Regions from separate parts of the Pseudobacillus badius genome, predicted to be linked through region 2. Evidence: riboswitches for the same ligand, from Rfam matches in the RefSeq annotation. Region 2 holds a riboswitch; each other region holds the start of a gene.
The links. Region 2 has a riboswitch for glycine ahead of B1A98_RS03265 (amino acid permease). Riboswitches for the same ligand answer to the same signal wherever they lie in the genome.

Region 1: linked by a shared signal. The riboswitch ahead of gcvT (glycine cleavage system aminomethyltransferase GcvT) and the one ahead of B1A98_RS03265 (amino acid permease) in region 2 are both predicted to bind glycine.
Region 3: linked by a shared signal. The riboswitch ahead of B1A98_RS11980 (iron-sulfur cluster biosynthesis family protein) and the one ahead of B1A98_RS03265 (amino acid permease) in region 2 are both predicted to bind glycine.

What each region holds. Positions count from the first base shown of each region.
Region 1 is NZ_MWMM01000002.1:343,808-353,994, forward strand. Features, by position in the region: partial or broken gene B1A98_RS04810 (vitamin B12-dependent ribonucleotide reductase) at 1-1,231, opposite strand, end outside; gene B1A98_RS04820 (lipoate--protein ligase family protein) at 1,551-2,387, opposite strand; gene B1A98_RS04825 (rhodanese-like domain-containing protein) at 2,750-3,070, shown strand; gene gcvPB (aminomethyl-transferring glycine dehydrogenase subunit GcvPB) at 3,101-4,573, opposite strand; gene gcvPA (aminomethyl-transferring glycine dehydrogenase subunit GcvPA) at 4,566-5,912, opposite strand; gene gcvT (glycine cleavage system aminomethyltransferase GcvT) at 5,934-7,034, opposite strand; glycine riboswitch at 7,121-7,200, opposite strand; glycine riboswitch at 7,204-7,293, opposite strand; gene B1A98_RS04845 (DEAD/DEAH box helicase) at 7,452-9,152, shown strand; gene B1A98_RS04850 (YqhG family protein) at 9,124-9,897, shown strand; gene B1A98_RS04855 (YqzE family protein) at 9,958-10,128, opposite strand.
Region 2 is NZ_MWMM01000002.1:54,868-65,054, reverse strand. Features, by position in the region: gene B1A98_RS20700 (DUF4083 family protein) at 1-240, opposite strand, end outside; gene B1A98_RS03295 (hypothetical protein) at 275-499, opposite strand; gene B1A98_RS03290 (D-alanyl-D-alanine carboxypeptidase family protein) at 751-2,019, opposite strand; gene B1A98_RS03285 (MFS transporter) at 2,269-3,936, shown strand; gene B1A98_RS20325 (hypothetical protein) at 4,076-4,381, opposite strand; gene B1A98_RS03280 (Lrp/AsnC family transcriptional regulator) at 4,463-4,969, opposite strand; gene B1A98_RS03275 (DMT family transporter) at 5,181-6,098, shown strand; gene B1A98_RS03270 (excalibur calcium-binding domain-containing protein) at 6,248-6,511, opposite strand; glycine riboswitch at 6,899-6,979, shown strand; gene B1A98_RS03265 (amino acid permease) at 7,144-8,502, shown strand; gene B1A98_RS03260 (hypothetical protein) at 8,930-9,448, shown strand; gene dapA (4-hydroxy-tetrahydrodipicolinate synthase) at 9,773-10,187, opposite strand, start outside.
Region 3 is NZ_MWMM01000006.1:83,825-94,011, forward strand. Features, by position in the region: gene B1A98_RS11950 (hypothetical protein) at 1-330, opposite strand, end outside; gene hprK (HPr(Ser) kinase/phosphatase) at 721-1,653, shown strand; gene B1A98_RS11960 (SDR family oxidoreductase) at 1,782-2,876, shown strand; gene B1A98_RS11965 (aldehyde dehydrogenase family protein) at 2,889-4,424, shown strand; gene msrA (peptide-methionine (S)-S-oxide reductase MsrA) at 4,477-5,433, shown strand; gene B1A98_RS11975 (class I SAM-dependent methyltransferase) at 5,445-6,053, shown strand; glycine riboswitch at 6,128-6,229, shown strand; glycine riboswitch at 6,233-6,316, shown strand; gene B1A98_RS11980 (iron-sulfur cluster biosynthesis family protein) at 6,388-6,708, shown strand; gene purU (formyltetrahydrofolate deformylase) at 6,740-7,609, shown strand; gene B1A98_RS20200 (hypothetical protein) at 7,606-7,803, shown strand; gene B1A98_RS11990 (cytochrome d ubiquinol oxidase subunit II) at 7,870-8,907, opposite strand; gene B1A98_RS11995 (cytochrome ubiquinol oxidase subunit I) at 8,941-10,187, opposite strand, start outside.

The DNA.
Region 1 (10,187 bases), 290 kb from region 2:
AGTTTTCATTATAGTAAGCCATTTCTTCTTTGCTGTATGTTTCAACAGCCGGGAATCGCAGCTCGTACTCCGCGTCTTTCTCGACCGCTTCCATAAATTCCTTCGTTAAGCAGATGGAAATATTGGCCCCTGTTAAGAATTCAGGATTGTGAACCGTATATGTTCCGCCCGTTCTTAATTTCTCTTCTGCTTCCTTAATAATTTCAGCGCTGAAGCCGCCATACCCCGGAATGTTTTTATAATTCACCACGCCTTGATACATCGCTTCTTCACGTTCAGTGAGCGGCTTGAAGTTCAGCTTGTCCTTCGCCGCTTTTTTAATTTGTTCATCTTGTGTATTTTCAAGCAAATAACGTAAAATACGCGGATTTTGCATTTTGGAAATAATAAATTCTACGATATCTGGATGCCAGTCCGCCAGCATAATCATCTGTGCTCCGCGTCTGGAGCCTCCTTGCTCTACAAGGTGCGTTAACTTGGCAATATCATCAAGCCAGGAAACCGATCCTGAGGACTTTCCATTTACGCCTTTGGCAAGCGTGTTGCGCGGGCGAAGAGTAGAACCATTCGTGCCGACGCCGCCGCCGCGGCTCATAATTTCCATTACTTGTTTCCGGTGTTCCGAAATGCCTTCGCGTGAATCAGGAACGAACGGCATGACATAACAATTAAAGTATGTAACGTCCGTTTGTGCTCCCGCTCCATAAAGAACGCGTCCCGCTGGAATAAAGTTTAAGTTCACAAGCTCTTGATAAAATTTTTCGAACCACTCTTTTCGCTTTTCTTCCGTTTTTTCTACAGAAGCAAGACCTGTTGCGTTGCGCTTAGCAATTTGCTCGTAATAAATTTCAAGAGGTTTTTCAATGACATCCAACGGACGGCGAATCAAACCCGTTTCTTGTTCCTTCGGGTCATCTAAAGCACCGCGGAACTCTTCATCAACAAGCACCTCTGCTTTTTTTTCCTGCCAGTCGATGCTTGTAATGAAGCCAACTCCTCTGGCCGGGAATTTTGGATCCTCTTTAATCGTTAACACAACAAAATCGCCTTCTGTTAACGTGACTTTCTCCGTGTCTTTAAACGAATAGCGGTCAATCATAACAAGACGTGAAACCCCTTTATGAGTGATCTTCATATCGGGGGTAACAGGATGAACTTGAGGGAAGACGCTGATGTCTTTGTTCAATCTGTCAACGTTGAGGGACATATTCTTTTGTGACGCAACAGACATAATCACAGCTCCTTTTCTTCTGCATAATATTTCATAGGCATTTAATTATGGTATACCCACACTTTTGAAGTAAAAACTAAACAAACACAATATATTGTGTTTGTTTTTATGAATACATTACTATATATTGAGTTAAAAACATTTTTTTGTCAAGGTGAAAAAGAGCTTCCTTTCCGATCAAAAGCTGGATTTCATAAGAAAACACAGCGATATTCGAAAGCGAGAAAAATTTTCGCGCTGTCCTTTTATTCCACTTTTTTCATTTTTTCGCAAAAAAAGAGAACAGGCCTAAAGGCCGGTTTCTCTTCCGCCTGATGATTCACCTTTTAAAATTCCATTCATCTGAAGCGTATTTTTCCTTGGCAAGCCGCTCGATATAAGCAATTTCTTCTGAAGTAAACTCATAAGGCTCAAGCGTTATTCCAAGGCCTTCCTGAAATCCTTTTTTAAAGGCTTCGCCAGCCTTCTCATAAGTCACTTTACGGGGACTGATGTCGTTCACGGCAACAGCCTTGCTTTTAAATGCCCGCTGCATCCGCTCTTTCACACGGTCGTTTGAATATGTAAATAAACTGAACAGCTTGTCTTCATCAAGATCCAGTAAGATGGAGCCATGCTGCAAAATCACGCCTTTTTGCCTCGTTTGTGCACTTCCTGCTACCTTTCGGCCCTCTACCACTAGTTCATACCAGCTTGGGGCATCGAAGCAAACGGAAGAACGCGGGTTTTTTAAACTATCCTTTTCCTCTTCAGTCCGCGGAACAGCGAAATAGGCTTCTAATCCAAGATGATGGAATCCTTTCAAGATACCTTCAGATATCACCCGGTACGCTTCTGTCACACCTGCAGGCATATTGGGATGCTCCTCTGTAACAATTACGCTGTATGTCAGTTCATGCTCGTGAAGCACCCCTCTGCCGCCTGTAGGACGGCGTACAAAACCGAGACCGTGCCGTTTGACCGCATCTAAATCAATCTCTTTAGCTGCTTTTTGAAAATAGCCGATGGACAGCGCTGCCGGCTCCCAGCCATAAAATCTTATAACTGGCGGGATTTTGCCTTCACTGTGCCACTCTAACAGCGCCTCATCCATCGCCATGTTGAACTCTGCCGTTTGACGGCCGGAGTCGACAAACTTCCACGTTTCTTTTTTCATGATGATTGCCGCCTTTTTTATGATGAATTCACCCACTTAGTGTATCAAAAGCAGCGACAAAAACAAAGAGTTATCATTCAAGATTATAGACAAAGTCTGTCCCCTGCCTTATCGGCCAGATGGAAAATGTTCAGCTCTCAAGGGATAGACATGGCCGAGAAACAGAGCGAATCTTGATGAAGAATTCGGACAGGCGAACGGCAAGCCCTGGCCAACCGCCTGATTGTTCGTTTATTTCTTTTGATTCTTCCCGCAGCCGCGTTTATAATAGAAATCAGCGCATGTTTTACTAGGAAGGGGTGTATCCATTGCTTTATACAATAGCTGCTATTTTAGGCGCCATTATTTTGTATACTTTATATATGTACTTTTCCCAGAAAAAAGCGGTCACTACGCTTTCTCAGGAAGATTTCATTAAAGGATACCGCAAAGCTCAGCTTATTGACGTCCGTGAACCGAATGAATTCGAAGCCGGCCATATTTTAGGCGCACGCAACGTTCCGCTGACACAAATGAAGGGGCGCATGAAAGAAATCCGCCCGGACAAGCCTGTCTACTTATATTGCCAAAGCGGCATTCGCAGCGGCAGAGCGGCCCAGACGCTATACAAAAAAGGCTATCGTGACCTTTATCAATTAGAAGGCGGCTTTAAACGCTGGACCGGAAAAGTAAAAAGCAAGTAAAAAAACTGCCTGTAGGCAGTTTTTTTATATTTAAGCGTTCTGCAAATCTTTCTCGTACCGAAGAACCGGCTTGCGGGCTGCGGCCGTTTCATCAAGGCGGCCAATAAGAGTCGTGTGCGGCGCTTCCTGGACAATTTCCGGATTAGTCTCTGCTTCCTCGGCAATTTGAATCATGACATCAATGAACGCATCAAGCGTTTCTTTTGACTCGGTTTCTGTCGGTTCAATCATTATGCACTCCTCCACATTTAATGGGAAGTAAATGGTTGGCGGATGGAAGCCGAAGTCAAGCAGGCGCTTAGCAATATCAAGCGTCCGGACGCCGAGCTTCTTTTGGCGCTTGCCGCTCAGCACAAACTCATGCTTGCAATGGCGGTCAAACGGCAGGTCGAAATAAGGAGCCAGCCTGCGCATCATATAGTTGGCATTTAACACGGCATATTCGGTAACTGCTTTTAAGCCGTCCGGTCCCATTGAGCGGATATAGGTATACGCTCGGACGTTAATTCCAAAGTTTCCGTAAAACGGCTTCACACGCCCGATGGATTGCGGACGGTCATACTCAAAATGATATACGCCCTTTTCTTTCACAAGCACCGGCTTTGGCAAGTAAGGAATCAAATCCTTCTTCACACCAACCGGACCAGAACCGGGGCCTCCCCCGCCATGAGGGCCTGTAAAGGTTTTGTGAAGGTTTAAATGCACAACGTCAAACCCCATATCTCCTGGGCGGGCTTTGGACATAACCGCATTTAAATTGGCTCCGTCATAGTATACTTTTCCGCCCACGCCATGAATAATTTCGGCAATCTCTAAAATGTTTTCTTCAAATAAGCCGAGTGTATTTGGATTAGTAAGCATGAGTGCCGCTGTTGTTTCATCAGCTACCCGTCTTAAATCCTCTAAATCAACCAGCCCGTCTTCCCCGGACTTCACGGTTACTGTTTCAAAGCCCGCCACCGTTGCTGAAGCTGGATTTGTGCCATGCGCAGAATCAGGAACAATAACTTTCGTGCGGTTTACATCCCCGTTAGCTTCATGGAAGGCACGGATCATCATCAATCCCGTCCATTCTCCATGGGCGCCGGCTGCCGGCTGAAGCGTCACTTCATCCATGCCGGTGATCTCCTTCAAATGCTCTTGCAAATCATACATCAGTTCCATCGCGCCTTGTACAGTCTCTTCTTGCTGAAGCGGATGAATGTGGGCAAAACCGTCAAAGCGGGCTACGTCTTCATTGATTTTCGGATTGTATTTCATTGTGCAAGAACCCAGCGGATAAAACCCAGAATCTACGCCATGATTTCTTTTGGATAACGCCGTATAATGGCGGATAATATCAAGTTCAGACACTTCCGGCAGTTCCGGCTCCTCCTCTCGCACATACCCATCCGGCAAAAGAGATGATATATCTGCTTCCGGCACATCCAGTTCGGGCAAGCTGTAGCCTACACGGCCCGGCTGCGATAGTTCAAAAATAAGCGCCTGGTCTTTGTTATTCATGGCTATCCCCCAATTCTTTTGCAAAAAGTTCAATTTCTTCTTTCGTGCGCAGTTCTGTAACGGCGACAAGCATACAATTATCAAGACCACTGTAAGAAAGCCCAAGATCATAGCCGCCAATGATGCCTTTTTCAAGCAGCTTGTTATTTACTTCTTTTACCGGCTTGCTTAAGCGGACAACAAATTCATTAAACACCGGTCCGTCAAATACAATGTCCAAGCCGTTTTGCTTGAGTGTTTCCCGGGCGAAGGATGTTTTTTGCAAATTTTGCACAGCCATTTCACGAACGCCTTTTTTTCCTAAAGCCGTCATGGCCACGCTGGCTGCCAGCGCATTGAGCGCTTGGTTAGAACAAATGTTGGAAGTTGCTTTATCCCGGCGAATATGCTGTTCGCGCGCCTGCAATGTCAGTACAAAGCCGCGCTGCCCTTCATCATCGTGCGTCTGGCCAACGAGCCGTCCCGGCACTTTGCGCATCAGTTTTTTCGTTACTGCAAAATAGCCGCAGTGCGGGCCGCCAAATTGGGCTGGAATACCGAATGGCTGAGCATCGCCGACAACGATGTCTGCTCCAAACTTTCCTGGAGGTGTCAACACACCAAGCGCCAGCGGATTGGAAGAAACGACAAACATCGCTTTTTTCCCGTGAGCTGCTTTTTCAACTTCGGCCAGTGATTCAACCGCTCCAAAAAAGTTCGGATATTGAACAATGACCGCTGCTGTATCATCATCGACCAATTCGTTTAATTGGCTGATGTCTGTTACGCCTTCTTTATGCGGAACGACCACGACTTCAATGTTTTGCCCCTTCGCATACATACACAACACGTCACGCGACTCGGGATGAACGGTTTCTGAGACGAGCACTTTTTTTCTTTTTGTCTGCCCCGCGCTTAGCATGGCCGCCTCTGCTAATGCCGTGCCTCCGTCATACATCGAAGAATTGGCGACATCCATGCCTGTCAATTCACAAATCATTGTTTGGAATTCAAAGATAGCCTGCAGCTCTCCTTGGGAGATTTCCGGCTGGTACGGCGTATACGCCGTGTAAAATTCCGAGCGGGAAATAACATGATCCACAATGGATGGGGTGTAATGGTCATACACACCTGCTCCCAAAAAAGAGGCGTATTGCTTAGCATTCATATTTTTCGCGGCCATAGCGCTCAATTCTTTTTTCAGCGCCGGCTCAGCTTTAGCTTCCTTAATATCATATAACCCTTGAAAGCGCACTTTCTCCGGAATGTCCGCGAATAATTCATCGATGCTCTGGACACCTACTGCTGCAAGCATTTCCTTTTTATCCGTCTCTGTCATCGGCAAGTAACGATGCTTCATACTATTCCCTTCCCTCTTCTCTTATTTTGAGCGTTTATAAAATGGCGGCTTTACAGTTTTAGCTGCAAGCTTTTTGCCGCGAATCTCTACGGACAGCTCCTGATCCGGCACAGCCCATTCAGCCTTCACCAAGGCAAGGCCAATGTTTTTCTTTAATGTTGGCGATTGTGTACCTGTTGTAATATGTCCAACTAATTCTTCACCTGAAAAAACAGGATAGCCATGGCGCGGAATGCCACGGTCGATCATCTCCAGGCCAATGAGCTTCCGCTGCGGGCCATGTTCTTTCTGCTCCTTTAGCACTTCCGAGCCGATAAAATCACCTTTGTTCAGCTTCACAGCAAAACCTAAGCCAGATTCAATAGGGGAAATATCTTCCGCCAATTCCTGTCCATATAATGCCAGATTCGCTTCAAAGCGCAACGTATCCCGTGCGCCAAGGCCGCAAGGAAGGAGACCTTCTTCCTTGCCTGCTTCTAAAAGGTCTTTCCATAGCTTAGGAGCCTCTTCACTCCGGCTATAAATTTCAAAACCATCCTCCCCCGTGTAGCCGGTGCGTGACACAAGGGCAGCTACACCATTCACCTGCACATGCTGACGGAATTTGAACGGCTTGATCTCAGCTAAATTCACATCTGCAACCAGCTTTTGCAAAATCTCTTCTGCTGCCGGTCCTTGAATGGCAAGCTGCGCCCAGTCTGTTGATACATTTTCAATATGGACGTTCTCTGTTTGATGCTCCTTTAGCCAAGCAAAGTCTTTATCTGTATTAGCGGCATTGACAACGAGCAAATAATCTTGCTCAGCCAGCATATAAACAAGCAAATCATCCACCGAGCCGCCTCTTTCATTACACATAATCGTATAGATTGCCTGATTGGGCTGCAGCTTTGACAAATCATTTGTCATCACTTTTTGCAGGAAAGACAGCGATTCCTTTCCTTTCACGATGATCTCTCCCATGTGGGAAACATCAAACAAGCCTGCTCTTGTACGAACCGCCTCATGTTCTTCCTTAATGCTCGAAAACTGAACAGGCAGCTCCCAGCCGCCAAAATCAATCGTTTTTGCTCCATGCAGCTGATACAGCTCAAATAGCGGCGTACGCTTTAATTCTCCCATTTTCTTGCCCCTTTCCTTGTCATTCTGATGGTTCAATTTGTTATTTTTCCATAAAAAAAGACAGAGAACAGCTTATACAAGTTGTTCTCTGTCCTTGAACCTGAAAGTTTAACCTGACGACCAGGCTGTCTTCTTTGGTGGTTTCCTCGGGAAACACTCTCCAGAGCCGCGTCCAGCAAGAGTTCTTTTGCCTGAGAGATTCACAAAAATTTGCTTGCTCCTTCGGCGCTGTATATACAGTCTCTCCCCTTACCTTCATTCGCTATATTTAATTGAGAAATGGGCATACTATGAACATATGATTAGCAAAAATCAATAATGTTCGTTTTTTTACAAAATGACACAATATTTTGTTCACTTACATCCTACCATTAAAGTTATGGTTTCGGCAACCTATTTTATAAAGGAGTTTTTCACATGAATGTAGATATTTATTTTGATCACGCCTGGGAAGAAGAATTAGAAAAAAGAATTGAACAGGACGGACCTTGGGGAAATTGGCCGCTTTTTCAATCGACTGTAAATATGGAAACACGAATGATGGTGCCGAATTTCGAAGGATTGTTAGCTCCTGGCTTTTTACCGGAGCTTAATCCTCTGCCGCATCAGCTTGAGGCAGCCAAGAGAGTCGTGGAAGAAATGAATGGAAAAGCAATTTTGGCCGACGAGGTTGGTCTTGGAAAAACAATTGAGGCCGGACTGGTATTAAAAGAATACTTGATCCGGGGCCTTGTCAAAAAAGTTTTAATCTTAACCCCTGCTTCTCTCGTTTCTCAATGGGCGAGTGAACTGGCTACCAAGTTTTATATTCCCGCTGTCGCCCAGAAAAAATTTTATGCTTGGGATCAGCACGACATTGTAATTTCTTCGATCGATACAGCAAAACGCAGCCCGCATAAAGAAAAAATTTACGAACAAGAATATGATTTAGTCATCATCGATGAAGCTCATAAATTAAAAAATCATAAAACTAAAAACTATCAGTTCGTTCGCCATTTAAAAAAGAAATTCTGCCTGCTTTTAACCGCGACTCCGATTCAGAATCGCTTGGATGAAATGTTTCATCTTGTTTCATTGCTAAAACCCGGCCACCTCGGAAACGAAGGACAGTTCACGGAGCGCTTTAAAAAAGGGGACCGCCAAGTGCAAAACCACCATCATTTAATCAAGCTGATGAATAAAGTCATGATTCGCAACCGCCGCCAGGATACCGGAGTGAAGTGGACAGAAAGAAAAGTAGAGTCAGTAAAAGTAGCGTTCACTGAGGAAGAGCGCTCGCTCTATCAGGCTCTCGAATCCTTTGTTCGCAGCCAGCCCGACGAGGTGCGTTCTTCTTTCTCCTTGCTCACGCTGCAGCGGGAAGCGTGCAGCAGCAAAGAAGCTGTTTTTTTCACGCTGAAAAACATGGCCCAAAAACTATATGGCAGCCAGTTGGAGTTTCCTCAGAGCTTTCAAGACGTTTTAACGCATATACAAGCGATCTCGCGCAATTCAAAAGCAGAGAAGGCGCTGGAACTTATTCAAACGATTAACGATAAAGTGATTATCTTCACTGAATACCGGGCTACACAGCTTTACCTGCAATGGTTTCTTAAACAAAACGGCATCTCTTCCGTTCCGTTTCGCGGCGGATTTAAGCGCGGGAAGAAAGATTGGATGAAACAGCTTTTTGAAAAGCATGCCCAAGTGTTAATTGCCACGGAAGCGGGCGGTGAAGGACTCAACTTGCAATTTTGCCATCACGTCATTAACTTTGATCTTCCATGGAACCCTATGCGCCTTGAGCAGCGAATCGGCCGTGTTCACCGATTTGGACAAACAAAAGACGTGCGAATTTATAATTTCAGCATTGCAGACACGATTGAAGATCGGATTTTGCAGCTTCTTTATGAAAAAATCCATTTATTCGAACAGGCTGTCGGCCAGCTGGATGCCATTTTAGAGAGAATGGATATTCCAAATATGCAAGAACACCTTACAGATATTTTCCAGCATTCAAGAACTGAAGGCGAGCTTCGGGTAAAAATGAAGAACCTTGAAGCAGTCATGGAACTAGCGAATGAATGGCAGGAAGAGGAGGATACATCGCATGAAAAACGAAATTCATCTATTTCTTGAAAATTATTTCAAAGCGGCAGAATGCACCTTTTTAGAATCTACAGAAGGCTCTCTTAGCGTTAAGCTGACACCCGAAATTGATAAAGAGCTGATGAACAGGCCCTTTTACTGGCATTATGCAGAAAAAACCGGCATGAAAGGCGAGCCGCTTTCCTTAACGCTTATAACAGATCCGACCAAAGCTCCTGGAGAGATTGAAGGGGAAAGCATTCATTTCGGCACTCCCCGGCTGCATCAAATCTTTCAGTCGGCCAAAGGGCATACAGGATTTATCCGGCTTTACGAACAAAGGAAATCAGGCAGCCGCCAGCCGCTTCATCCCTGGCTGCTCGTCAACATAAAGGTGTCTTATGAAGCAAACCATAAAAAAGATATCTTCTATTCACTCGGCCTCAGCTTAATTCACGGCGCGATTCAGGAAGAATTTATGAATGTGCTCAACCGGAAGCTGCTCGTATCAAAAATCCCGGATTTTTCGTTTACGATTACCCCTTTAATTAAGCCTAAAAGCGGGGTGAAACGGCTTCAGCGTTTTTTAATATCCCGGCTCGAACAAGAAAACCATGACTGGGCGGTAAAAGCTCGAAAAGAATGGGAAGAGGATCTTTTGCTGCTTGATTATTTTTATGAAGAAGAGGAAAAACCAGAAGCTTATTTTATTGAAAAAGCAGCCCTGGAGAAGCAGTATGCCCCCAAGATTCATGTCAGTATTATCAATGGAGGCATTGTTTATCTGCATTCTTGAATAAACGATAGGGGAAAAAAGATGGTTCACTCACAAAGCAAACAAAAAAGGCGCCAGCCCTCATCTTTTATGAAAGAGCTGGCGCAGCGCCCAAGGAAGCAGCCCGAACCACCGGAAAGAAAAGCCAGGGCGCTCTGCCTGTCTTTGGCGGCGTTTTTCTTTCCTTATCTGCTTCGGTTCATCGAAATAACCAAGAAATGCCTCCATAAAATATTTGATATACTCGTTCATGTCCACCGCCTCCTGCAGTCGGTGTCATTTTCTCCAACTTTCTTTCACTTTAAACGCAT
Region 2 (10,187 bases):
ATTTATTTCATCTAATTGGTCTGTTTTTTCAGCAGAACGATTTAGTATATGCCGTATAAATAAGATAAACGAAAGGGCTCCGGAAATAAATACTATCCCTATTAAGACAAGCTGTGTGATAAAAGCACCCATCAATAATCCTCCAATCATTGTTTGTATAACTATACCATGTTTTACATAAGATGGGGCAAGCCGCATGGATGCAAAAGGAGCTCTGAACATAACGAATAGTGTAAACAAGTATGTCCCTCTTTAATGATAGAGGGACATTATGTTAGTAGAGCGGTTCGCGGTTCTGGCAGGGAGGAAACTCATTAATATCTTGAATCAGGCGGTAATCATACTGTTTTAGCGCGAATTGAGTTTTATACAAATATTCAATGACAAACACTTTTCCGCCGGCTACACGGCATAGAATGCCTGAAGTTCCTTGACCGTTAGCGAATGAGATTCCTACGGGCTGACCAATCAACCGCCTCACTTTATTTTGCCATGGCATGTTGATCACTCCTTTACGGCAGTTTATGTAGACCATTACGTTAAGTGCCTATCAAGCTGGCTGTTTTTTCTGAAGAGCCACGATGCTTTGCGGAAATTGGATGAAGGAAGTACAAGCCTGTGCCGGGTAAAGAAAAAGGATGGGTGAATATAGACTGTTTGATAGTGAACAGACATAGAAACTCCCCTGAATAAGGACTTTTTAACTTGTCCTTAGTCGGGGGAGTTTATGATTGATTCTTTTTCGTTCGTTTAAAAGATCGATTTCCACAACAAGATGGCCCAATTTTCTTTTTCAACAGATTCACCGGCGATGAGGTCAATGGTCGCTTGCTTTTTCAAATCGGGGGTTAAGTATTGTTCGTTTGGGCCAGTGAGCTCCATGGTGCCTAATTTTTGGCCTTTTTTAATGGGAGCAACAAGCCTTTCTTCGTTAAGGTGTAATTTTCCTTTAATGGCTTGATCAGCTGCTTTCGGTGTCATGACACATGATGGGCCAGCTGCATCAAGGGAGACCTTTTCTTTTTTGCCGTCTTTAACAGCGGGCTTTTGTTCTTTTGCTAATAAGTAATCAGCCGGTTGTACAGGTTTGCATTCCCACTGCTTAAAGCCATAATCAAGCAATTTTTTTGTTTCCATGAACCGTGCTTTGGAAGAAGGTTTCCCTTCTTTATTTTCGGCGCCGATCACGACGGAGATCAGTTCTCTGTCACCGCGCTTCGCATGGGCAGTGAAACCAAAGCCTGCTGCTTCATTTCTGCCCGTTTTCATCCCGAGAATGCCTTCATAAGAATATTTCCCGCCGGGCAGCATTTCATTCGTATTGATCATCTCAATCGCCTGGCTGTCAGTTACATAAAAGGCCTTCTTCTTTATTGTTTCAACAGCTAGTTCTTTAGGGAACTCCTTTGTCAGATGATAAGCGAGCAGAGCAAGATCCTTGGCGGACATGTGATTTTCGTCATTAGGCTTTGTCCCTTGTACTTCATAGGGATGAATGTCTTGATTGTTTAAGCCAGATGTGTTGACAAAATGAGAGTGGCTTAGCTTCAGTTGCTTAGCTGTGTCATTCATCATTTGAACGAACTGCTGATCCGTCTTGCCAGCCATTTCCCCGAGTGCCCGGCTGGAGGCATTGGCAGAAACTATCATCATGGAATCGTATAGCTCCTTCAATGTATATTCCTCTCCTTCATAAAGAGGAATATTGCTTAGTCCAGCTTTCGTTGATAAAGCCTGGTCAATTGTTTTGGCTTTATATACGTCATTCCAAGAAAGTTTCCCTGTTTTTATTTGTTCAAGAACAATGTACTGAGTCATCATTTTTGACATACTGGCAATAGGGAGGGATTGATCAGCGTTTTTGTGGTATAGAATTTTCCCTGTTTTGACATCAATTAGAATAGCGGCCTTCGCGCGGACATCGAAAGGAGTGTTCGCAAAGGACGATTTTGGCAGCATGACTATCATTAAAATCATGCATAGGAAAATGGAGAACCATTTTCTATAGTGTTGCTTCATTTCGTTCACTCTCCTTAGCTGCATATCTAGCAAAAGTCATTATAACACAGAGAATGATCTTGAAAAGGACCGGATGAGCAATCAGCTGTTTTGCTGAATAACCGCGGGCAAGAGGCAGAGGATTTTAAAAATAGATGTTGCCTGTTTGCCTATAATGACAATTGCTGATTTACGGCCCGTTCAAATATTTGAAACATTTTCCCCTTCCCATGCGTATGTTTAATAGACAACTTTTGAAAGGAGCTCATCATGGGGAGCATTTTTTTATTTTCACTTATTATTGGTTTGATATCTGCCCTGATTCTTGTACCTGTTTTTCCGAATAAAACCGAAGGCAAGCAGCCGGTTAGGGGGTTTCTGATAGGAGCCGCTGTTGTGCTTGTTTCTGCTGTGTTTGGTTTTTACTACCTGACGAACCTAGACTATAATGTCGCATCGGTCTGGCCGTTATTGATCATTGTGTCGGCAGCCGGCGCAGTGTTTTCGGTGGGGACAGAGCGACTAGTGAAGGCTGGTCTCTTTGTTGTAAGTTTAGCAGTAGGAGGCTATTTCCTAACGGCCTTTGTATTCAATGCAGATGAAAAGTTTGAAACAGCTAAAATGGCAGAGAAGGTAGAGATTAAATCGTTCGATGAGAAGGAAACACCAGCCAGTGTTCCGCCAAAATTCGCGCGCAATAAAATGAAGAAAGCCTTTGGACAGGTGCCGAATACGAGCTATTACGAGCTTGGAAGTCTGCAAGTGCAAAAGGTCAATGGGGAATATGTGTATATTGCGCCAGTGGAGTTTTCGGGTTTTTTCAAGTGGCTAAATGGAGATAAAGTACCCGGTTATTTTACTATCAGCGCCACTGATTCCTCGGCAAACCCCAAGTTTGTGAAGGCGGATATGGCCTATACACCGTCTGCTTACTTTAATAAAAATATTGAGCGCCACATCCGTATGAAGTATCCGAAGCGCATTTTCTACGGGGAGCCGCAATTAGAGGTTGATGATCAAGGAAAGCCGCACTATATCCGGACATATGGCGAATTTGTTTCAGCGCGCAACGGATTTAAAGCGCAAGGAATAGTGTCAGTTAATCCGAAAACGGGGGCAACGAAAGCGTATGCGCTCTCTGAGATTCCAGATTTTATTGATGGAGCGATTTCACCTGAAACAGTGAGTCTTCAAAACAGTTATTACGGAAATTATATTCATGGATTTTGGAACAGCAAATTCGGCAAGTCAGACGTAAAGCTTCCTTCTGATGAAGGAACAGAGGCCAACGTCAGTCCGGTTTTTAATGAGAAGGGTGAAATGTATTACTTCACTGATTTTACAAGCCCAAAAGAAGGGGTGGATTCCATGCTGGGGTACTCGCTGACCAATGCCAGAACGGGAAAAGCCACTTATTACACAGGGAACCTGGAAGAGTCGTATATGGACTCACAAGGAGCGCTGCAAATTATCGAAAAGAAATTTATTGAGAAGAAATGGAAAGGGCAAATGCCGATTCTGTATAATTTTTATGGGGAAGCCAGCTGGCTAACACCCGTACTGGATAGCAACGGCTTTTTGCAAAATTACTTTATTGTGTCTGCTGCTAATCCGGAAATTTCGGTATCAGGAACAACGCCAAATGAGGCGTTAAGGCAATATAAAACAGCGCTGCAAAGAGGCGGGGGCACAGTTGACGGCAGCTCGAAAGCCGAAGAGAAGAAAGTCAGCGGAAAGGTATTAAGGGTGTACAAAGAGAAATCCGGCGACTTTACGCTTGTTTCCTTCTTATTAGAGAACCGCCAGAGCTATGTTGTTTCTTCTGAAAACGCTCCTGTTGCGATCTACTTGCAGGAAGGCGATCAGGTAAGCGTGACCTATTTAGAGACTGGAGAACAATTCTTGCCTGTTAAAGAGCTGAAGGTTAAAGGGTTATAATAAACCATTGAAACAATAACTAACAGTGTGAAAAAGCCGGGCCGACTCGAAAAGTCATGTTTCATCAGCTTGCGGGTCAGCTCCGGCTTCTTGCTGCGGACTGACTTAATTTATAAGGATCACGGCACGGGAAGGTGAACTATTCACCTTCCTGTTTGTCGATCACTGCCTCTATTTGACGAACCAGATGATTTTCTGGTACAAGCTGGTCGAGAGCGATCTGATCTATTTGGTCCTGTTGGATGGGATGGTGTTTCGAACGCTTCTTCCTCACCTCAATCGTTTTGTACGGCTGTCCTGCTTCTATAGCCTTTCTTGATTGAAATGGAAGGCGCGCAGACTCCAGCGGGATTAGCGGGACAGGGGAGACCCCGCAGGCGCTTTGGCGCTGAGGAGGCTCACCGCCCGCCCCGCGGAAAGCGAAGCGTCCTGGAATGGAGAGCAACAGCCCCATCTACAAGAAAATTAAAAAGCCTGTAGATACAATTCAATTTTCATTGAGTTTGTCTACAGGCTGGAAGATGAACTATTCACCTTCTTTTTTAGTTGTTCCCTGAGCTGGCAGGATGGGCAAAACAGTAGAATACTTGATTTCCCTTAATGATAAATTTGTTTGGATTCTAGATATCCCCAGCTTATTTAACCTTCTGATGAAAACGTCTAATTCCTTTCTATCTCTGATAGCCGCTTTTAAAAGATAGTCATGTTCCCCTGTTAAGCAATGGCATTCCAGTATTTCCGGCATGGATTTTAAGGCATGTTCTAAGTCCTCTAATTGCTTTTCCTGATGCAGATTCGTACTGATTAAGATGTAGCAAAGCAGATCAAAATTCAGCTTTTCTTGATTTAATATTGCAACCTGTGCATCGATAAACCCTTCATTCTCCAGCCGCTTGATTCGCATATGTGTGGCTGGCGGTGAAAGACGAATGCGCCTGGCTATTTCAGCATTGCTTAAACTGGCGTTTCTTTGAAGGATATCTAATAGTTGAAGGTCAATATCATCTAAAGCTTTTTGCTCGTAAAATGGCATGTTATCGGCCCCTTTTGTTTATTCAAAAAAATGCCCTTATTTTTCCCTCGGAATGAACATTATTTTGTAAATATCGTTCATGACCTTACATTGTTTTAAATTATTTGTATCAATAGTTTTTTTATTTTGCAAATGAGTTCAAGGTGTTAACATTATTATAACATTACTTGTATTTAGCATAAAAGTGTTTAACAAAGGAGTTCTATGAGACATGAAAGATAGAAAAGGTTTTTATGTTTTTTTAATGCTTTTAACAAGCTTTCTATGGGGCGGGAATTTTGTAGTAAGCAAATCACTAGTTTCTCATGCTTCACCGTTAACCTTGACGAGCTTAAGATGGTTGATTGCTATTGTTTTGCTTTTACCGATGGTGTGGCGAACAGAAAGAAGAATCCTCCCTCCGCGCAAGGCTATTTTGCCCTTGGTTTTAATGGGAATCACAGGAGTGGTCCTATTTAATATTTTTCAATTTTTAGCACTAGAGCGAACTGCTTCCAATAACGTTGCTTTAATTTCTACATTAATTCCGATTGCGATTGCTGTTTGTTCCTTTATTTTTCTGAAAGAAAGAATGAATGCACTTCAAGTTTCCTCAATGATTCTTTCGCTTTTTGGTGTCCTTCTTGTCCTTTCTAACGGAAATATCAGCCTAATCTTTTCGCTGCAGTTTAATGCGGGGGATTTGTGGATGATAGGGGCGATCAGTGTATGGGGCTTGTATTCTATTCTCAGCAGGTGGGCAATGAAGGAGACCTCATCGCTGATGGCTACTCTGTATTCGGGGGTTTTCGGGCTGCTGATCCTGCTGCCGTTTAATGTGTTTGATTTTGCTATATCCAGCATAGATCAGTCTTTTATTGTGTCTATTCTATATACAGGTGTTGTATCTACCGTAATTTGTATGGTGCTCTGGAATAGTTGCACCCAGAAATTAGGTGCTACAGCAGCGGGTGTTTTCTTAAATTTTAATCCGATATTTACAGTGATTTTATCCTTTTTATTTTTGGGAGAACAACTTTCCGTCATACAAAGTATAGGCGGCTGTCTAGTCGTTGCAGGATGCATTGCTTTCCATCATTTTCAATCGAAAACACCTTTTGTCAGTATAGCCGCAGTGGAGGCAAAATAGCTTTTGGGAATATATTTTTAACGAAACTGCTAGCGGGATGCATCATAATTTGCATTTCTACTCTAGATGCAAATATTTAAACTAGAGAAACGACCATTTAAAAAGGGACAAAAATTGTCCCTTTTTAAATGGATAAATTGGAAGCCTGCTTACTTCTCGCAAGCAATGCCGTCTTTGTCTCTATCAAGCTTCGAATTGGCTTTGTAAAGCTCTGCTGAGACAGTTGGAGCAAATTTAGTTTTGCCGCCTTTATTTTGTACCTTAGCGTCTTTTGCTACGCCGCCTTTATAGGTCTTGTTTAACTCCGTACAGTTTTTATAAGCCTTTGCAGCTGCATCAGCGGACGAAGGGGAGACAGCTGAAACTCCTAACAGTAAAGATGAGGATAGCACAATTGCAGTAATACGTTTCACGATCAATCAGCTCCTTTAAGTGATTTTTTTAGCCTTATAAACAATGAAAAAAGATTTGGGTAAAAATACCGGTGAAATCATATTGGTATATGTAAAAAGTATAGGTATTTTCCTATATTATCTAATATATAAACTCAAAATTCTATATTTATTATTCGACACTTAATGACAATAGACCTAAAATGAACGATTTAAAAAGGCCTATACGATTATTTGGGCAGTTCCTATTTTATTTGCAGGAGATTCAATCAATAGACGGTTTTTTAGTTATTGACAAAACCTTTAACTGCTAGTACTATTAAAATTAAAAATTATTCAAAAATAATTATGGGTATCAAAAAATTTAATATACAGCGAGCTATAATTGCTATGGATCACACTATAGCAGGAGCAGCTTCTGGAGAGACCGCGGAAATTCCGCGGCGCCGAAGGGTTCACAATCTCAGGCAAAAGGACAGAAGAGTATTGGAATATTTATTTGTTGTGCTGACAATAGTTAGTAGGGCAAATATTATTTGTTATACTTATGACCATGAGATTGGATGTCCTCCAATCTCTTTTTTTTATGGGTCTTGATTTATTGCTCATTATTTCACATTCATTGGTTCGCAGACTTCAAGGAGGAGTTACAGGTGGCACAACAAGAATTAAAGAGGGATCTATCCAATCGGCATGTTCAACTCATTGCCATTGGCGGCACGATCGGTACAGGATTATTTTTAGGATCCGGCAAAGCGATACAAATGGCTGGTCCCTCTATCATCTTTGCTTATTTAATTATGGGTATGGCTCTTTTCTTTGTTATGAGGGCACTAGGGGAACTCCTGCTATCGAATGCAGGCTATCAATCCTTAACAGACATTGCCGAGGATTACCTTGGACCATGGGCATCATTTGTAACAGGGTGGACCTACTGGTTTTGTTGGATTATGACCGCTATGGCTGACGTGATTGCCGTTGGTGTATATGTACAATATTGGTTCCATATTCCGCAATGGATTCCTGCCGTGATTTGCTTGCTCATTTTATTAGGGCTTAATCTGTTGACGGTCAAGCTTTTCGGAGAATTGGAGTTTTGGTTTGCTTTAATAAAGGTTATTACTATTCTCGCGTTAATTGCCATTGGAGTCATTTTGCTGATGGCGGGATTTAAGACAGATTCAGGAGCGGTTACGATTCAGAATCTTTGGGAGCATGGAGGGTTGTTTCCAAATGGGATTTCAGGCTTCTTGCTTTCCTTTCAAATGGTCGTATTTGCCTACGTCGGTGTGGAGCTGGTAGGTGTGTCGGCAGCAGAAACATCGAACCCGCAAAAAAACATCCCTTCAGCCATTAATAAAATTCCTTTAAGAATTTTATTTTTCTACGTTGGTGCCTTAATTGTTCTTTTGTGCATCAACCCATGGACAGAACTAAATGCAGCAGAAAGTCCGTTTGTAAAAACATTTAGTTTAATCGGAATTCCGATTGCTGCAGGAATTATTAATTTTGTCGTATTAACTTCAGCCGCTTCCGCTTGTAACAGCGGCATGTTTTCAACTAGCCGGATTTTATATAATTTAAGCAACAGCGATCAGGGGCCAGCCGGTTTTGCAAAGCTGAACAAAAATCACGTACCGCGCAACGCGTTGTTCGTATCGACGCTCGTCATATCAGCGGGGGCTCTCTTGAGTAAACTTATACCGGAACAAGCCTTTGGGATCGTGACGACTATTAGCGCTCTTTGCTTTATTTGGGTGTGGAGCATTATTCTTATTTGCCATTTAAAATATAAGAAAACCCGTCCGCAATTACAGGCAAAGTCAACATTCAAAGCGCCATTCACACCGTTTGTTAATTATGCTGTTCTGACGCTCTTTGCTGCGGTTCTTGTGATTATGCTGGTTTCTGAAGAGACGCGTCCATCCTTATTGCTCACTCCTTTATGGTTTATTCTCTTGTTTATTTTGTACGGAAACAGAAGAAAAAAGGAGAAAAAAGAAGAAGTATAAAGATGGAGCAGCGATGGATGCGCGCCGGAACTCCGCTATGCTAAAAAAAGATGTATGCCGGCTATGTTATTCAGACACAAGGGCAACTTCAAGAAAGCTGTATGTTGGATTTCAAGCAGGTAAATAAGGCTTGTTAAGAAATAAATGGTTTACACTCCCTCGAATAGAGGCAAGCACGCGGCTTTTAAAAATGAATACACTAGTATTGACAAAGCCGGGCTTTTTCGTAAATACAGGGAGGGAGAAGGGCATGCACTATTTTGTAAATAGAGAATCTGCTTATATGATACCAGCTTACACGGTTCCCAATTACTTTTATATCGCGCCAGAACATGCTTATTCGGGCCGGCAAATGGGCAGCTCGCCATTAGTCCTTAATCAAAATAGCCGGCGAAAGGAATGTGTGACGCAAAGAGAAGTTGAATTGATGAGAAATGAGCGTAGCCTTTGGGAGGAGCATGTTGCCTGGACGAGAATGGCCATCATCAGCCTGACGTTTAATCTTCCGGATGTTAACTTTGTGATCGCTCGTCTTTTGAAAAATGCTGGTGACATGGGTGAAATGTTCCGGCCGATTTATGGAGAGCCTGCCGCTAAGACATATGCAGCCTTGATTAAGGAACATCTTCTGGTGGCAGCAGATCTGGTCAAGGCAGCTTTAGCCGGCAACACACAGGCGGCTGAGGCAGCCGAACGAAAATGGTATGCCAATGCAGATCAGATTGCCCTTTTCCTTAATAGTGTGAACAAATTTCTGCCAAAAGAAAAAGTGAGGGAAATGTTCTATCAACATTTAAACTTAACGAAGCAAGAAGCTTTGTATATGATCAATAAAGACTACCAGAAGGATATTGCTGTATATGATGAAATCGAAAAGCAAGCCAGGGAAATGGCGGATATGATTTCAGATGCAATGATCAAGCTCTATCCGGATTTGCAGAGGTAGAGGAGAAAACAGAAGGGATCGTTTTGACAGATATTTTCGAGGGCAGCCGTTTGGTGGATATGAACTCAAACGATGCTTGGAGCAGTAAATAGAAAGAAAACACAAATGAGATATCCCTCGTTTGTGTTCTTTTTATGCTTGTTACTGTACGAGGAGCTACTATGCTCAAGAGGCGGCGGACAAAGGCCGGTGTTGGTGTGAAATAAGAAAGGAGCTGACTTTTATGCGGAAGGCATAGGGGTCAGCTCCTTTTTCCATAAACAGGTTTCCTTTGACCAAGTCAGTCCAAGGCTCGGCTCATGAACAAATCATCAGAAAAGCTTTTTAAGAAAAAACCTTTTCTTCTGTATTCAGCAATTGCAGTGTTTGCTGCAGGGCTTGTTGTTCTTGGTCATTTAGAGGAACCATCGGCAAGCGAACACCGCCGACAGGGACTCCGTTTAAATTCAATGCTGCTTTTACAGGTGATGGACTTGGTGCAGAAAATACCGCTTTGATGATAGGAAGGAGGCTGCGGTGGGCCAGAGCAGCTTCTTGGAGCTTCCCATTCTTAAAGTTTTCAATCATCATCTGCATTTCATTCCCAATAATATGCGAAGCAACTGAGACGACCCCAGTGCCGCCAATTGATAATACTGGCAAGGTCAAGCCATCATCGCCGCTGTACAAAGAAAAATCTTCAGGTGTTTGGCTGATAATTTCGGTCATGGCCTCTAAATTGCCGCTGGCATCTTTAATG
Region 3 (10,187 bases), on a different contig from region 2:
GCAGTCAGCAAGGTATGAATGGATGGCTGTTCTAGACGGAGACATAGCAGAGTTTGCGGTAATTTGCAGGTGTTTTTGTGCTTGCGGCAAGACAGGCGCAGCCTCCAAGTCGATGCCGAAGCTTTTTTCGACTGCTTGGCAAATCTCCGCGGCGCCGGGCGGTGAACGAAATGAGCAAAGATAACTGTCCATCCTCTCAGCTTTTGTCATCGTATTGAGTTGGCTATCTAGATCCATATCAGCAACAGATCCTTTCAGCTTTTTTCGTAACGCTTCTTTCATTTTTTCCTTTATTTCGGATGAAAGATCAACCGAATGGACTCCTGGCATAGAAAACTCCTATTAAAAATCAACAATTAATTACAATTATATCACAACTATTCGAAAAAATGGTAAATAATAATCACAACGAACGACCTGATTCGGCAAATTGTCTTAAATCTGTGAAAAAACAGACGTTCGTAGGGTTTTGCTTTGTCATTCCTTTGCATACATGGTAAGATTCCTTAACGATAGAAAGGGCAAAGTTCCAGCGGCAAAGGAGTCTATGACTAATAAATACAGACCATATTGTGCTAAATTAGAATACATAATAACCGATGAGAACAAATAGGCTTTGTTAAGCGGCGTTCCAGAGTTTATTCGCTCCGGTGCCGTCAAAAGAGCAGTTTTTAAAGCAATCTATTATTTATCATCATAAGGAGGGAGAGCACATTCATTATGAAATCTATTACGGTTGAAGATATTGTCCGCAGGTTCTCATTAGAAGTACTGGCGGGAGAGGATCAATTGCAGCAGAGGATTGAGAAATCGCAGACGCAGCGTCCAGGCTTAGAGTTCATCGATTATTTCGATTTTTTCCCAAGCGGACATGTTCAAGTGCTCGGCAACAATGAAATTAATTACTTACATAGATTAAGCGATAGTGAAAGCAAGCTGCGAATCGGCAATATCGTGAAATATCATCCGCCGTGTATTATTGTTACAGCCCATGAAGAAGAACTGATGTACTTGCCCCAATACTGCACAGAGGAAAAGATCCCTTTGCTTCGCACCCATGAGTCGACTTATGAGTTCGTCGGCAAGCTTGACGCCTATTTAACAAAAACGCTGGCACAGGAAATTGCAGTGCATGGTGTGTGCGTAAACGTCTCGGGGATTGGCATTTTGCTGCGCGGAAAATCGGGCGTAGGAAAAAGCGAGACAGCACACACGCTCATTGGCCGGGGGCATCGTCTCGTCGCTGATGATATCGTTGTGCTTAAAAAGCTGAGCCCGCAGACCTTGCTTGGCACGCATAATGAAAAAAACAAAGAATTTCTTGCTCTGCGCAGCGTGGGGCTGCTGAATGTTGTACGGCTATATGGAAGAAAAGCGTTTCAAGAGGAAACGCGAATTGCGCTCGATATTGAGCTCACGAAGTGGCAAAATAACTCATTGAATAATGAGCTGGAGGTTGAGACCAAGTTTACAGACTACATGGGTGTTCGCGTGCCCCATATTCAAATTCAGCTCCAGCCGGGCCGTGACGTAGCAGGCTTAATCGAAGCGGCAGCCAACAATTGGTATCTTCAGCAGCAAGGCTACAGCGCGGCTGAGGAGTTTATGAAACGGATTGAATCGGAATTTGCTGATTCCGGCCAAAAGCAATAAAAGCTGAATGTTTACAAGGTCCAATCAAAGACAGATGCGTCCTTTCATGGGTACGTCCTGTCTTTTTTCTTCACTAAGCCGCTTTCTGCAGGCTTCATCTAAATATGTTGCTGATGGGGGACGAGAAAATGGGACGAAAAACAAGCTTTTTTACGGGGTTTCCAGGGTTTATTGCTTCAAAAATAATTGAAAGGCTGATGGTTGAGGAGCCGGGGATGCAATTTATCCTCCTTGTTCAGGCCAGCCAGTTAGAGAAGGCCGAACATCAAATCCAAGCTCTCTGCCAAAAACTCTTTCAGCCGCCGGACCGCTTCACGCTGATTGCCGGAGACATTACTATGCCGAATTTAGGGATGGAGGAAGGTCTTCTTTCCAGATTAAGAACGGACATTACCCATGTGTTTCATCTTGCTGCGATTTACGACTTAGCGGTTCCGCGGGAGGCGGCTTATCGTGTCAACGTAGAGGGAACAAGAAATGTGAATGACTGGTGCTTGCAATTAGAGCACATTGAAAGGTATATATACTTTAGCACGGCCTATGTATCTGGCAAAAGAACGGGAAGAATATTCGAAAGTGAACTGTCATGCGGACAGGCTTTTAAAAACTTTTATGAATCGACGAAGTACGAGGCAGAAGCACTTGTTCAAGCGGTTCGCAGCCGGCTGCCGGTCACGATTATCCGGCCGGCCATCGTGATGGGCGATTCAAAGACAGGAGAGACAGACAAGTTTGACGGTCCGTATTTCATCATGAGATTCCTTGATAAGTTTGCCCGGCTGCCTATTCCTTACTTGGGTAAAGGAGAGGGTCCTTTTAATTTAGTTCCGGTCGACTATATTGTTGAGGCTGCTTGTTTTTTGGCGATGGACCCAATCGGAGAAAACAAAGTGTATCATTTAACGGACCCTGAGCCTTATCAAGCAAAGGAAGTCTACCGGCTGATTTGTGAGGCATTGACCGGCAAAGCGCCCCGGTATACGGTTTCGCCGTCTGCAGTTGCTTCTTTGCTTGCTGTTCCTGCTTTTCGCCGCTGGGTGATGGTAGAGAAAGAAACGATCAATTATTTTTTATTGGAGACGGAATATGACTGTTCCCAGACCTTGAAGGATTTGCAGGGAACAGGGATCACTTGTCCGGATTTCGCTGATTATATTTCAATGGCTGTCCGGTTTTACAAAGAGCATCGGCAAGATCATAATAAAACGATACAGATCCACTGAGGAGGAAAAGAGATGACATGGACAGTCAGAAGTCCGGCAACGAAAGAGGTTATCGGAACCCTGGAAGAAACCAATGGGGAACAAATCCATGAGATGTATGCAAGCGCTGCACAAGCATTTGCAAGCTGGTCGGGGCTGCCGATTTCTGAAAGAATTCGGTTTCTAAGAAAGGTAAGGCTTCAGATTATTGAGGAACTTGATCAAATTGTGAAGGTCATCAGTGATTCAACTGGAAAAGTATCAGTTGAGGCTTTGACAACAGAGGTCATGACAGTGGTGGATTCCATTTCCCACATTGAAAAAAGAGCGGCTGCCGCGTTGAAAACAAAAAGAGTGAAAACGCCGCTCACGTTCATTGGCAAGCGTTCTTATATCGAATATAAGCCAAGGGGGACGGTGCTCGTTATTTCCCCATGGAATTTCCCGTTTCAGCTTTCCATGATTCCAATCGTGGAGGCGCTGGCCGCTGGAAATGCCGTGATTTTAAAGCCGTCAGAGGTGACGCCGCTAGTCGGGCGATTGATTGAAAAGCTGTTCACACAAGCGGGCTTTCCTGCTGGCCTTTTGCAGGTCGCCCATGGCGGCAAGGAATTAGGAGCCGCCCTGGTGAAGGGAAAGCCGGACTTTATTCACTTTACCGGTTCCGTGCGGACTGGGAAAATCATTCAAACAGAGGCGGCTAAACAACTGATCCCGACGCTGCTGGAACTGGGCGGCAAGGACCCGATGATTGTTTGCGCGGACGCCAACCTGGAACGGGCAGTTCAAGGGGCCTTATGGGGCGGCTTCACGAATAGCGGCCAAGTATGCATGTCTGTTGAACGGGTGTACGTGGATCAGTCGGTTTATCAGGAATTTGTTGATCGCTTGGTGGAAGCGGCGCAGCATTTAAGGCAGGGAACAGCTGCTGATAGTGATATCGGCTCGATGACCTTTCCGCAGCAAACAGCCATTATTAAAGAACACGTCACAGAGGCGCTCGACAAAGGGGCAACATTGCTTGCCGGCGATCATCCCGACAAGTGGGAAGAGGATCAGATGTTTATCAAGCCGATGATCCTGACAAATGTGAATCACGGCATGGCGGTTATGCAGGAGGAAACATTTGGCCCGGTTTTGCCGATTATGGCTTTTGAGACGGAGGAGGAAGCAGTCGCTTTAGCGAATGATACCCGCTTTGGCTTAAATGCCAGCGTTTGGACGGCGGATCTTGAACGCGGCAAGCAAATAGTCTCCCGGCTCATAACAGGCAACGCCGTCATTAATGATGTGATCATTACGGTAGCTAACCCCTATCTTCCATATGGAGGAGCCAAGGAGGGCGGAATCGGCGCTTATCATGGAGACGTCGGCATGCAGGGCTTTTGTGTCCAAACAGCCGTGATGGTTGATAAGGGGCGCAGGAAGAAAGAAGTGAACTGGTTCCCCTATGAAGGAAAATATGAGTTGTTTGTACGCTTAATCCGCAGTTTTTGGGGGGAAAACAGAAACTGGCGCGGCTTTCTGGCGGCATACCGGCAACTGTTGAAGAAGGAACCGAGAAAATAGCGGACTGTGGATATAATAAGGGGCAAATGAATGGAAAGGAGAATGAATAGGTATGACTGAACAATCGAAACTGGCAACTTTTGCAGGAGGCTGTTTTTGGTGCATGGTAGCTCCGTTTGATGAACAGCCGGGAATTAAAGAGGTGGTCTCCGGATATACCGGCGGCCATACGGAAAATCCGACATATGAAGAGGTCTGCTCAGATCAGACCGGACATTATGAAGCGGTACAAATTACTTTCGATCCGGCGGTTTTTCCTTATGAAAAATTGCTGCAGCTCTTTTGGCAGCAAATCGACCCCACAGATGCCGGCGGGCAGTTTAATGACCGGGGGCTGTCTTACAGAACGGCGATCTTTTATCATGATGAAGAACAAAAAGCGATGGCGGAAGCCTCAAAAGCGAAATTGGCGGCAAGCGGGCGCTTTTCCAAGCCGATCGTTACAGAAATTCTTCCTGCCGGCCCGTTTTACAGGGCGGAGGAGCGGCACCAGCATTACTATAAAAAGAACTCCTTCCACTATAATCTTTACAAAGAAGGGTCGGGACGGGCTACATTTATTCGCGATCATTGGAAGAACCAGAAAACCGATGAGCAGCTGCGAAAGGAATTAACGCCTCTTCAATATGAAGTGACAAGAAACAATGCGACAGAGCCGCCTTTTCAAAATGAGTACTGGAACCATATGGATGAGGGGATTTACGTTGATATTATTTCAGGAGAGCCGCTGTTCAGCTCGACCGATAAATATGATGCCGGCTGTGGCTGGCCAAGCTTTACAAAGCCGCTGCGCCGTATGGAATTAGCGGAAAAGCTTGACACCTCTCACGGCATGCGCCGAATAGAAGTGCGAGCCAAAACCTCCGACTCTCATTTAGGGCATGTATTTGATGACGGTCCCGGCCCTGATCATGCCCGTTATTGCATCAATTCGGCCGCTCTCCGCTTCGTGCCCAAAAGTAAGCTGGAAGAGGAAGGATACGGGGAATTTAAACACTTGTTTGAATAAGGGGAATAGCAATGAATGAAAAAGAATACGACCGTCTGCTTAAGATTGAAACAGGCGGCACGTGGGAATGGCTGTATCAGTCGCTTCATTATAACCGCTATGAAGCGACTCCTTATGACGCGATCGACCATTTATTTGAGGAGTACGAGCTGAAAAGAACCGATGGAGTAGTTGATTTTGGCTGTGGAAAAGGGCGGCTCGTATTTTATATCCATCACCGTTTTCACGCGCGTGCAACAGGTATCGAAATTAATGGACAGCTGTATCAGGAGGCGCTTGAAAACCAAGCCCGCTATTCAAAAAAGAAAAAGCGGGCGGACAATGCCGTCCGTTTTGAATGCTGTCCGGCAGAAGAATATGACATCGAAAAAGAAGAGAACAAATTTTACTTTTTTAACCCTTTTTCGGTGCAGATTTTCATGAAAGTTGTGCATCATATTTTGCGCTCGGTGGAAGAGCATCGGCGCCCGGTTGATCTTATTTTGTACTATCCAACCGCTGAGTATATTCAGTTTCTGGATATGTACACTCCTTTTCAGCTGTTAAAGGAAGTGAAAATCCCGGAATTGTACGAGAAAAATGAAAACGAACGCTTCCTGATTTTCCGTTACGAAGGATAGCCGCTTCTTCAGCATCCAGAATAGAAAGAGATTGACAAGAGATAATATTTAAATTATTCTGAATGATATAGCGGATGACGATTGTGGGAGAGTGCGCGCCGTGCGCCACCGAAGGAGCAAGTTCCAAAAAACACCCTTGGAATTAATCTCTCAGGTAGAAGAACCACAATAGGACGCAACTCTGGAGAGCGCGTGTTCGCACGCCACCAAAGGGGAAGGCTCTATCGGGGGATGGGGTTAAACTCTCAGGTAAAAGGACAGAGAAGGGATCATACCCTTTTCTGTCCTTTTTTGCGTGCAGAAAAGGAAGTGAGGGGAGGCTGCCGGAGAGAAGATGGCACCAAAGGAGCAGCATGCAACGATTAAGCTGACGGAATCGGCTAAGAACGAACTGAACATCCGACTGCGGGCAGAACAGCATTTTCCTAGAATTGACGCGGAGATTACAGGAGGATGCGGACTGTCTGTAAAGTTTATGCTGGCATTTGATGAACCGCGCCGGAATGACAAGGTGGTGGATTGCGGAGGAATTCCCATTCGCATCGACCGTTTTACGGCACGTTATTTAAGGGAAGAAGTACAGGTCAATTATACGGCGGAAAGCGGTTTTTATGTGGCAGAGCGCTTTACTTCAAGCGGATGTGCCGCAGAGTGAACGCTTAACGCCTAGGGATGGAGGAAGAACGGTGCATAAAAAGGGGAATATCAACTATTTTAAATTGCTAGTGATTTGTCCAGAAAAGCCGGGCATTATTTCAGCAGTATCCAATGTGCTGCTGGAGCATCAGGCTAATATTGTTCAATTTGATCAGCATACGACGAACCCGAAAGACGGCATTTTTTTCATGAGAATTGAATTTGACATGGAAGAGGGCGATGCGGCGCTTGAGCGGCTGGAACAAGGGCTGCAGCAATTATCGCAAACTTACCCGATGGAATGGCAGCTGAAAAATAAAGCGAAAGCGAAGCGGATGGCGATTTTTGTCTCTAAAGCAGATCATTGTTTAATGGAGCTGATTTGGCGCTGGAAGTCAAAGGAGCTTCCAGTAGAAATTTCAATGGTGATCAGCAACCATCCAGACTTGAAGGATATCGTGGAAAGCTACGGCATTCCTTACTGCCACATCCCTCTGTCCCATGAAACGAAAGAGGAAGCTGAACATAAAGCGATGGAGCTGCTGGAAGGAAAAGTGGACTTTATCGTTCTTGCGCGATATATGCAAATCCTGTCTCCCGGTTTTATCGCCAAGTATCCAAATCAAATTATTAACATTCATCACTCTTTCCTGCCGGCATTCGTAGGGGCCAATCCGTATGTCCGGGCGTTTAACCGCGGGGTCAAGCTGATCGGGGCAACGGCTCATTATGTCACAAATGAGCTGGATGAAGGCCCGATTATTGAACAGGATATTTTGCGGGTTAACCACCGCTATACCGCGGAAGATTTAAAAATCGCCGGCCGCCACGTGGAAAGAAGCGTGCTTGCCGAAGCGGTCTCCTGGCATGTAGAGGATAAAATTATTGTACACGGCAATAAAACGATTGTATTTACTTGAGCCTGATGGTAGGCAATCAACTCTTGCTTGATGGCACGTGCATGTTATTGGCCGCCTTGTGTATCGGACTTTTTCTATGGAATAAACAGCAAGAGAAGCCCGGGCTTTTGCAGATTGCTTTGCTTCTTTATGCGTTGGCGGTCTTAGTTGCTTCGCTGTTCAATCAATGGCAGCCGGAAACCATTTTTCGCTGAAAAGGAGCCGGGCTAAAGGGTCATGAAAATGGCCTCTTGCCCAGCTCCTTTTTTCTAGTGCGCCAATTACCGGCTTTTCTGCCGCAAATACCGTTTATCATGCATAAACAGGCTCCAAAAATAAATGAACCCGGGAAAGAGAATCGCGAAGCCGACAATATAAGTAGCGAATACTGCCATGAAGGAGTTAGGGTCTGTAAAGCTGGACTGGATCGTTATATTAGGATACACAATATACGGCAAATGTGCTTTTCCGTATACATAGCTCGCAATGAAATATTGAACCGTGACAGCTATCACTGCAATTCTCGGCATGCCTTGTATGTTTTTATCGGCATATGAAGGAAGAAATAAGGCGAGCCCGCCGATTAAGAAAAAGCCGAGGGAAGCGAGCAGAAGCGGGAGATCTTCCATCATTCGCTTATATAGCCAAGGCGTCTCCGTTTTTAACGTGAGCATAATCACAAAGGCCATTAGTACAGAAAGAGGCCCTAAGATTTTTCCATCCCGCAAATAAACTTTATAGGCTTCCATTTCGCGGGAGGTTTTCGAATAATCGGCTAACAGCAAGGAAGACAAAAACAAGGTGCTGCTAATGGCAAAGCCGATAAAGGCGTATTCGCTTGGACTGGTAAACAGCTTTTGCAGGCTGAGAACGGGATGTCCGCCTCTGTAGTCGATAAACGCCCCATGAGAAATTGGCAGAACACTGATTAACAGGCCGGGTATTAAGATGCCGGTAATGCCCGAAACGTAGGTGAGCGGTTTTTTATATTCCGTGGCAATGTTCGAGAAAACTAAAAAGGCACTTCTAATAGCCAGCAGCAGCAATATAAGGCTTCCAGGGATGAGCAAAATGGTACCGAGCGTGTACGCTGCTTTCGGAAATAAACTATACACCGCAACCACTAAGGCAACAATAAACGTATTGGTCACTTCCCATGTAGGAGACAAATACCGGTTGGCAATATTGGTTGCTTTCGTTTTTTCCCTGTTCAGATAAATCATCGACCAGAAGCCTGCGCCGAAATCCATCGTCGCCATGATGGAGTAAATAAATACGAATCCCCATAATATCGTAATGGCGATTAATTCATTGGTCATCTGCCTCGCCTCCTATCGAATTAAGTAAAATTGTTAAGCTCTGCTTTCGGCTTTTTGAAGGTCGTCCAGCTCTGTATGCTTTCGGAAGAAATACAGCAGCACAACCACTACCGTGATGCTCAAAAGAACATAGACACTAAAGAACGCGAGAAAGAGGACGCCGAGGTTCGTCGCAGATGTGACGGAATCAGCGGTGGCCAGCACGCGGTAAATCACCCATGGCTGCCTTCCCGAGCAGGCGAATATCCAGCCGCACTCAATCGCAATAACAGCGAGCGGCCCGGATAAGACGAATACCCATAGAAACCAGCGGGGGAATTGGTCCTTTTTCAAGAGTTTTTTCCAAATGATGCCGAGCAGAGCAATGAGGATGAGCAGCGAGCCGATCCCGACCATCGCGTTAAAGAGGGTATGAATAAATAAGGGCGGCCACAGTTCTTCAGGAAAGTCATTTAACCCGACAACAACCGTATCGAAGCTGTTGCCTGCCAAAAAGCTTAGGACCCAGGGAATTTCAATTGCGCCTTTAACAGACTGTGTTTCCCGGTCCGTGATGCCTCCGATGGCCAAGGGAGCATGCGACTGCGTTTCAAACAATCCTTCAGCCGCAGCCAATTTTTCCGGCTGGTATTCATGCAAATATTGAGCGGATTCATGCCCGTTAACAGCTGTTAATAACGAGAAAATTCCTCCTAACACGAGACTCGCCACTAAAGCCTTTTGATGAAAAAGATAGACTCGGGAACCATGCTTGTTTTTCATCATTTTAAAGGCCGCTACAGAAGCAACGACGAAAGCACCGACTACATAGGCCGACAAGGCGACATGCCCGGCCGTCACAAAAAAGCTTGGATTGAAAAAAGCCTCCCATGGATTAATGTCGAAGAATTTTCCGTTTTCATATCGGAATCCTGCCGGCGTTCCTTGAAAAGCGTGCACATTTGTAATTAAGACAGCAGAGGCTAAGGCCCCTAAGGCTACTAGCGTTAAACTGATAATCCGCATCCACGGAGCGATCCGTTCAGCTGCGTAGACATAGATCGACATAAATAGCGCTTCAATAAAGAAAGCGTAAATTTCAATTTGAAATGGCAGCGGCATGACCCGGCCAATGGTCTCCATGAACCCCGGCCAGAGCAAGGATAGCTGGACCCCGGCAATCGTGCCGGATGGAATGCCGACTCCCAGCAGAACAGCAAATGTTTTGGTCCAGCGCTTCGCCATTACTGCATAATCTGTATCTTTTGTTTTTTGATATAGCAACTCCGCTGTCAAAATCA